DNA from 2 places in the Larkinella bombi genome. Region 2 is predicted to be linked to the other one. Evidence: riboswitches for the same ligand, from Rfam matches in the RefSeq annotation. Region 2 holds a riboswitch; the other holds the start of a gene.
What was found. Region 2 has a riboswitch for thiamine pyrophosphate ahead of L0Y31_RS06195 (TonB-dependent receptor). Riboswitches for the same ligand answer to the same signal wherever they lie in the genome.

Region 1: another riboswitch for thiamine pyrophosphate. It lies ahead of thiM (hydroxyethylthiazole kinase); the one in region 2 lies ahead of L0Y31_RS06195 (TonB-dependent receptor).

What each region holds. Positions count from the first base shown of each region.
Region 1 is NZ_CP090557.1:53,724-58,150, reverse strand. Features, by position in the region: gene thiD (bifunctional hydroxymethylpyrimidine kinase/phosphomethylpyrimidine kinase) at 1-318, opposite strand, end outside; gene thiE (thiamine phosphate synthase) at 315-941, opposite strand; gene thiM (hydroxyethylthiazole kinase) at 938-1,744, opposite strand; TPP riboswitch at 1,804-1,906, opposite strand; gene L0Y31_RS00280 (cobyric acid synthase) at 1,983-3,467, shown strand; gene L0Y31_RS00275 (pyridoxal phosphate-dependent aminotransferase) at 3,472-4,427, shown strand, end outside.
Region 2 is NZ_CP090557.1:1,457,334-1,461,760, forward strand. Features, by position in the region: gene L0Y31_RS06190 (cystathionine gamma-synthase) at 1-97, shown strand, start outside; gene L0Y31_RS06195 (TonB-dependent receptor) at 167-2,560, opposite strand; TPP riboswitch at 2,668-2,763, opposite strand; gene L0Y31_RS06200 (ring-cleaving dioxygenase) at 2,899-3,837, shown strand; gene L0Y31_RS06205 (alpha/beta hydrolase) at 3,895-4,427, shown strand, end outside.

The DNA of each region.
Region 1 (4,427 bases), 1.4 Mb from region 2:
ATCAATAACCAGATTGGTAATTCCGAACTCCGTCACCATGTTGGCCACCACCGAAATGACATCAGGCGAGTGCAGCATTCCAATTTTGACCGCATCGGCCCCGATATCGCTTAACACCGCTTTCAACTGCTCGGCAATGAAGGCGGGCGGCACGGCGTGGATGGCGCTGACGCCCCGGGTGTTCTGCGCCGTCAACGCGGTCAGCACCGAAAGGCCGTAGCAACCCAACGCGGCAAACGTTTTCAGATCGGCCTGAATACCGGCCCCACCGCCGCTGTCGGAGCCGGCAATGGTGAGCACTTTGGTGTATGTTTTCATCGGGATTGTTCTAGTAAAGCAAACAGTTCGCGGGTGGCTTCGTAGGGGCAAGGCTGGCCGCAAATGGCCGACACCACGGCTACACCCGTGACGCCGGTTTGCATAACTTTTTGAATGTTAATGGGGTGGATGCCGCCAATGGCAAAAGTCGGAAAGCGGGTTAGCGCGCAAATTTCTCTTAGTCCTTCGATACCCAGCACACTGGAAGTATCCTGTTTAGTGCCGGTGGGAAAAATAGCCGCAACGCCTAAATAATCAACGTCTAAATCCTGGGCCGCCAGTAATTCAGTCCGGTTGTTAATGGACAGGCCAACGATCTTATTCGGCCCCAGCAGCGAGCGAACCAGATGGTAGGGCATGTCGTCCTGACCGACGTGAACGCCATCGGCATCAACGGCCAGGGCAATGTCCACGCGGTCGTTGATGATGAGTTTGGCGTCGTATTTCTGGGTAATGGCCTTCAACTGAAAACCCAGTTCCAGAAACGCTCGCGTCGAAAGGTTCTTTTCGCGGAGCTGCACCCAGCGAACCCCCGCCCGACAGGCTTCCTCGACCACGAACGGCAGCGTATGACCCGCCTGCTGGCTAATGACGCTGTCCGTTACCAGATAAATCGGACTCACAGAAAATGGAGTTTAAGGGATTCAGAAATATGCCGGAACGGAAGCTGATAAAGCACATCCAGAAAATGGAGTTGCAGGCTACCCGGACCCGACGACCGTTGCGCGGCCAGTTCGCCCGCGATGCCCATGACGGCCATGCCGTGAACCGCCGCCGCAAACGGGTCGCTGTTGACGGCCGAAAAAGCCGCAATGAGGGCAGTGGCGGTGCAGCCCATGCCAGTTACTTTTGTCAGCATCGGGTGGCCATTGTCGATAACGGCTACCTGCTCGCCCGAAACAATGTAGTCGCTGGCGCCGCTGACGACCACCACGCTCCCCGTTGCCTGACTGAGCTGGCGAGCACTGTCTAGCGCTGCCGACGAGCCGTGGGTACTGTCAACGCCCTTGGTTTGGGCGTTCAGGCCAGCCAGCGCCATGATTTCCGAGGCATTGCCCCGAATGATGGTTGGGGAGGCTAGTTCTAACAATTCACGACTGACTTGATTGCGGTAAGTGGTCGCGCCAACGCCAACAGGATCGAACACGATGGGTTTCCCCAGGGATTTAGCTTTCGGCATCGCCCGTTTCATGCCCGCAACAAAATTGGTATCGAGCGTGCCAATGTTAACTACCAGAGCGCTGGCAATGGTCACGAACTCTTCAACTTCTTCCGCCGAGTGTACCATTGCCGGGGACGCACCGAGTGCCAGCAAGGCGTTGGCCGTGTTATTCATGACCACGAAGTTGGTAATGCTTTGCACAAGAGGAGCCTGCGAACGGATTTGTTCGAGGTCATTCCATATGGTTTGATCGGATAAAGTCATAATGCTGTTTGACGGGTGAAAACAGCAACTTTAGAAGAGAAGGCCGCTTCTGAACGCGCAGGAGCCAGCTAACTTTTCCCTACGGCCGTACGAACGGCATCAGGTTTTGAGGGTATTATCTCAGTCAGACCAGCCATTGGACCGACACCCCTAAAGTTGTTCGCCAAAGGTAGGGTATTTTGGCAAACATTAAAGTTTTACCTTCGTGCTTTCTTAGTGAGAGATTAATCGAGGATTGATGCGTCTACCAAAACTTCGCCCCATTATGTTTGTCGGCACGGCTTCCGACGTTGGGAAAAGTGTGATTACCGCTGGATTTTGCCGGATTTTCAAGCAGGATGGCTACGAACCCGCGCCGTTCAAAGCGCAGAACATGTCGCTCAACAGCTTTGCCACGCCAGACGGTCTGGAGATTGGGCGGGCACAGGCGGTGCAGGCCGAAGCGGCGGGGATTCCCTGCCATACCGACATGAATCCCGTGCTGCTCAAACCCACCAACGATAAAAGTTCGCAGGTGATTCTGAACGGTAAACCGATTGGTAATCAGTCGGCCTACGATTATTTTATGGGCAATGACCGCAGCGAATTGTTTGCCGCCGTGAAGCAGGCTTTTGACCGGTTATCCAGTCGCTATTCGCCGGTGGTGATGGAAGGGGCGGGTAGTATTTCGGAACTAAACCTGAAACACCGGGACATTACTAACCTGCGCATGGCCCTCCACGCCGGGGCGGCAACCTACCTCATTGGCGACATCGACCGGGGCGGGATTTTCGGCAGCGTGTACGGAAGCATCGCTCTGCTGACACCGGAAGAACGGCAGTGCATCAAAGGTATTTTGGTCAATAAATTTCGGGGCGACAGTCGGCTTTTTGAGGACGGAAGGCGGATGCTGGAAGAACTGACGGGCGTTCCGGTGGTGGGCGTTCTACCTTATTTTCGGGATATTTTTATCGAAGAGGAAGACTCGGTTTCGCTGGAAAACAAGTACCGGTCGGCGGTGAGTGGCAAAGTCAACGTGGCGGTTATTTTGCTGAAGCGTCTGTCTAACTTCACGGATTTCGACCGGCTGGAAAAAGACCCGCGCGTCAATTTATATTACACGAATCAGCCCGACGAAATCGCCAAAGCCGATATTGTAATTTTGCCCGGTAGTAAGAACACAATCGACGATTTACTGACGATCAAAAACAACGGCGTGGCGCAGGCGATTTACACGGCTCATAAAAATGGAAAAACGGTAATTGGTATTTGCGGTGGTTACCAGATGCTGGGCGAAACGATTGAAGATCCCGACCACGTTGAAGGCAGCATTGAGGCGGTTCCGGGTTTGGGCTTACTGCCCGTGCGGACTATTTTGCAGCCTACCAAGACTACGCAGCAGCAGCAGTTTGCTTTTAGAAATAGTTCTGAAACCTGTTTGGGCTACGAAATTCACATGGGCCATACCACCGTCCGGGGCGAAGTGCAGCCACTTGCGTACTTGCCCGATGGCCGAACGGATGGCTATTTTCTGAGTTCGAAATGCTGGGGGACTTACCTGCATGGCATTCTGGACAACAACGCGGTGGTCGATGAGTTGCTGGCTGACTATACCAGTCAATTAAGTGACCAGACGTTTGATTTCCGGCAGTTTAAAGACCAGCAGTACGACCGGCTGGCTGAGGTCATTCGGGCGAATGTGGATATGGATCAGATTTACGCGAGCTTGCAACTTACTGACTAACAGGATGCTTCACGGACACGGAGACGATAGTTACCGTCATTCTTCAACCATAATCGCGGATTTCAGTACCAACGTCTGGTACGGCGGCGAACCCAAAGGGCTGAAAGAGCACCTGTTCAGCCAGTGGGCGACCATTAACCGGTACCCGGAAGTGGTAGCCGAAAGTCTGGTTCAAAAGGTGGCCAGTCACCACGGGATCAAGCCCGAACAGGTGCTGGTCAACAGCGGGACGACGGAAAGTATTTACCTGCTGGCTCAGGCGTTTGCCGGTCGAAAAACGACCATTGTTGTGCCCGCTTTTGCGGAATACGAAGACGCCTGCCGGATGCACAATCACGAGCTGACATTTATGCCCTGGAATGCGTTGGCGGACCTACCACCCCTGATAAGCGATCTGGTTTTTATCTGCAATCCCAACAATCCCACCGGCGCTACCTTCGCGCAACTGGCGGCTTGGATAAGTCAGAATCCCAAGACGCTTTTCGTGGTCGATGAGGCGTTTATTGACTTCACTGTTGGCCTGCCCACCATGATTGCGGAACTGTCCTGGTACGATAATCTGGTCGTAATGCATTCGATGACTAAAGCCTATGCCATACCGGGACTGCGTTTGGGCTACCTCGTCGGCACGCCCGAACTCATAGAGCGCCTGAAAGCCCTGAAACAACCCTGGACGGTAAACACGATGGCGCTGGAAGCAGGAAAGTTTATTTTTGACCAATACGATTCGATTCAGTTGCCAGTCAGGCAGTTGCTTGCCGACAAAGATGACTTTGTGGCCGATCTGCGGGAAAATAAGGCCTTTCGGGTGTACAACAGCGAGACTCATTTTTTTCTGGCCGAAACACGCACCGGCACTGCCGCCGCCCTGAAGCAATTTTTAATTAAACAGCATGGCCTGCTTATCCGGGATGCCAGCAACTTCCGGGGGCTGGGAAAAGGACATTTCCGCGTGGCTAC
Region 2 (4,427 bases):
AAAAAATGGCCTGAAAGACACGCTGATTCGCCTGAGCGTTGGCATCGAAGACGTTGACGACTTGATTGAAGACTTGCGGCAGGCCATCGAAGCCTAGATTAATGCACAAAAAAGCGCTCTGGAACTCAACCTATGAATTCCAGAGCGCTTTTTATTCTTTATCATTTTAGAATTTTATTCGGATTCCTGCCAGGAAATTCGCGGTTGCCTGCGGGTAATAGACGTTTTCCGTCGTTCGCTGGCTCTCCGAAATAAAACTGTAGGTATAGCCATTGGACTCATAAAGCTCACCGAAAACGTTGTTTACTAACAACGTGAACGCCACTTCATTCATGAATTTGGGCTTTAGCGTGTAAATAATCCGAATGTCGTTTACGAAGTAAGGATCTATTGTCCGATTTTCATTCGAGGTATTATCCAGGTATTGCTTGCCTACAAATTTTGACAGAAAGCCCAATTCAAGACCTTTCACAGGCGTGTAAAGCAGTTGTGAACCCACAATGACGTTGGGGGAGAAGCTGATATCCGTTTTGCTGAAGTTCGTCACCTGCTGCTCACCCGTATCGTAGTTATCAACGTACTCGGTGAAATTCATAATCTTGTTCTGACTCAGAGTCGTATTGACCAGCCAGCGGAGATTTTTAACCAGTAAAGCACCCGCTTCCAACTCGATTCCCAAGCGGTAGCTATTAGGCACGTTCACGCGGTTTTGCGCACCAACGTCGTTGATTTGGCCTGTTAATACCAGTTGGTTCCGGTATTTCATGTAGTATAAATTGGCGTTGAAGGCCAGTTTCTGCGTTTGCAAGCGGTAACCAGCTTCCCAATCGTGCAGTGTTTCAGCTTTAGGACGACTATTTGCCGACGATTGCGTGTAATCGTCCCGATTCGGCTCCCGGTTACCAACGCCGTAGGAAGCGTAAACTGAGCTTTGGTCGTTCAAGGTATAGGTCAGTCCCGCTTTCGGGTTAAAAAACGAGAGCGAAGCATCTTGCTGCACATCGCGAATTTGGCCATTTAGCCCCACTGCTCGACCCAAGAATGAGTAACCAACAGTACGAATCTGTAAATCAACGTAAGCGTTGAACTTGGGCGTAAACTGATAAAAAGCTTTTCCGTAGAGGTTGAAATCCGTTTTAGCCGCGTCGTTATCGTAGTAGCGATCCCGAATGTTGCTCGTACTGGCAAAACGCGACCAGATAATCTCCCCAAAGTGCTTGCCTTCGTACCGGTTCCAGCCGCCGCCAATGTTTGCCGTTAGCTTGCCGAAACTGTTATAATCCAGCGAGAAAACACCGCCGTAAAAGTCATTGTCCAGCCAGCGCCGCCGGATTAAATCCGTTGTGTTGATCACCGAATCGCCAATAACAATAGGCTTCAGATTATAGGTTTCAAAATCTTCGCCTTCCCGGAATTGCTCGTAATAACCCCGCCCTTTGGTGTAATGCAGGGACGCATTTAATCGCCAGTTCCGACTTAGTTCGTGCGAAGAAATAAGTTGGTAGTGGTCCTGCTGGTAGTTATCAACCTCATTTTCGTAGGTATACGCGTTATAAGTGCGGTTCGTTTTCAATAGCTTCTCTGGTACGCCATCCCATGCCTGGTAGGTTCGTTCGGCACCCGAAAACACATTGAGCCGGACAAAGCTCTTTTTACCGTACCAGCCTCCCGACACGTAAAACGATTTTAGGTTGGAAGAAGCGCGATCAATATACCCGTCTGAAACGATTCGGGACAGCCGCGCATCAACCACAAAATGATTATTGAGCAAACCTGAACCCGCCTTTACGGTCGTTTTCAGCGTGTTGAATGAACCCGCCGACGCGTCTACTTCGCCGTAGGCATCTTTTTCAAAGCTGTTGGTCTGCACGTTGACCGACGCTCCAAAAGCGCCCGCACCGTTGGTTGATGTACCGACGCCCCGCTGAATCTGGATGCTGCTGACCGACGAAGCAATATCGGGCATGTTAACCCAGAAAGTCCCTTGCGACTCCGCATCATTATACGGAATACCATTTACGGTTACGTTCACCCGCGTGGCATCGGAGCCACGAATCCGGAAACCTGTGTAGCCAACGCCTGCACCCGCATCCGACGTGGTTACCAGCGAGGGCGTAAAGTTGAGCAGAAGTGGTATATCCTGTCCCAGGTTTTGTTTTTCCAGTTCCTTTCGCGTTACGTTCGTGTAAGCGACGCCTGATTTCTGGTCTACCCGCGTGGCACTTACAATTACTTCGTCAACGACAATTACACTTTTTTGCAGTTCAAACGATTCGGTTTCGTTCCTGTTTACGGTAACTTCTTTTACCACTGGTTCAAATCCTAATAGCGAAACCCGAATGCGATACGTCCCAGCCTGGAGATTGGTAAGGCGATAGGAGCCCCGGGTATCAGCCGATGTGCCTTTGTACGTTCCTTCAATCAGCACGGCAGTGCCGGGCAAAACGCCTCCTTCGGCATCTTTTATGGTGCCTGATAGCGTAAACTGTGCCCAGGCGGGCAGATACAACAAGCCCGTTAGAGCCGTCATGCATAAACGATAAACAGAATGCCGTTTCATCGTAACTTTTTTCATGATTATGAAAAGAGACGCATAGGCAAAGGGGCCAAACCTACCGTTTGGTTGAATAAGGTATATTGAGTTGAATACGCCGATTCACAAGTGTCTGTGAATCAGACTTCTTCCCTTCGCCAGCATTACCCGGATCAGGTTCAATGGGTATAATCTCAGCCCGTTGTTATAAGGCACCCCTTAGAAGATTAGATGGACAAAGGTAAGCTGAATAAAGATCTTTTGAACGCTATGAACTATTTTTTTTCAAATAATGTATAAACATTAAATGTAATTACATTTAATTTGTAGTAAACATTTTCACCCTTTAAACTATTCACAATACTATGGAAACGCTCATCACTGGTCTTCATCATATTACGGCTCTTGCCGGTACCGCTCAACGCAACGTCGACTTCTATACCGGGGTCCTTGGCTTACGGTTGGTGAAGAAAACAATCAATTTCGACGCGCCGGATGTCTATCACCTGTACTACGGGGATGCAACTGGTTCGCCGGGAACAATCATGACGTTTTTCCCATACGAAGGTATTCACCGGGGTCGTAAAGGAGTTGGCCAGTTGACATATACCGCTTTTTCGATTCCGTCGGCGTCGCTTAGCTTCTGGATGGATCGGCTGAATCACGCCAGCATTCCGTACGCTGGGCCATACAAACGCTTTGACGAGACCTATTTACGTTTCGAAGATTTTGACGGCATGGGTGTCGAACTGGTGGCCAATGATGCGGATGATCGTAAAGGCTATGACAACGGTAAAATTCCCGCTGAATTTGCGGTTCGCGGTTTCCATACGGCTACGCTTAACGAATCGCGGGTTGACCAGACCATTAAGTTATTAACCGAAAGCATGAATCATACCCTTGTTGCCGAAGAAGCTGGGCGCTTCCGGTTCCAATCGGGTAAAGGAGGTTCGGGCAGTTATGTAGACGTGCAGCATTCACCGAATGACGTTCGTGGCTTGCAGGGTGGGGGTTCTGTTCACCACATTGCTTTTGCTACCGAAAGCGATGCGACTCAGCTGGCTATTCACGAAAAACTGTTAACGGCGGGCTATAATCCAACTCCGGTTCAGGACCGGAATTATTTCCATAGTATTTATTACCGCGAGCCAGGTGGTATCTTGTTCGAAGTGGCTACCAATCCTCCGGGATTTGCAATTGACGAACCGGTAGAATCACTGGGAACTACGCTAAAATTGCCTGAATGGTATGAACCCCGTCGGGCAAAAATTGAAGCGGCATTACCCATCATTGAAGTAAAGTAAGGATAATCTCAGGCGAATCAGAACACAATACCTGATTCGCCTGAAAACAACACGACTATGATTCACGACCCTAACAATATTCTAACCGCCGGGAAGCCCCTCGAGAAAGCGACCAAAGTCATGATTATGGTACACGGTCGGGGTGGATCGGCACGAGACATTCTTTCGCTTTCCCGCGCCATCAATGATGATAGCTTTGCCTTTATTGCGCCGCAGGCAGCCAATAATAGCTGGTATCCTTATTCATTCATGCAACCTATGGAAGCGAATGAACCGCATCTTTCCTCTGCGCTGATGACGCTAGCGGGCGTGCGAGCCAGGTTACAATCGGACTATAACTTTAAAACCCATCAGATTTATTGGCTGGGCTTTTCGCAGGGGGCCTGTCTGGCTTTGGAATTTACGGCTCGTAATCCATTACCGTATGGCGGCATTTTCGGGTTAAGCGGCGGTTTGATTGGCCCTGCTGGAACACCAAGGCTTTATGATGGTGAATTTGACGGAACACCCGTTTTTCTAGGTTGTAGTGATGTAGATTCACATGTTCCTAAAGAACGTGTTATTGAGTCAGAAGGCGTCTTCCGGGCTAT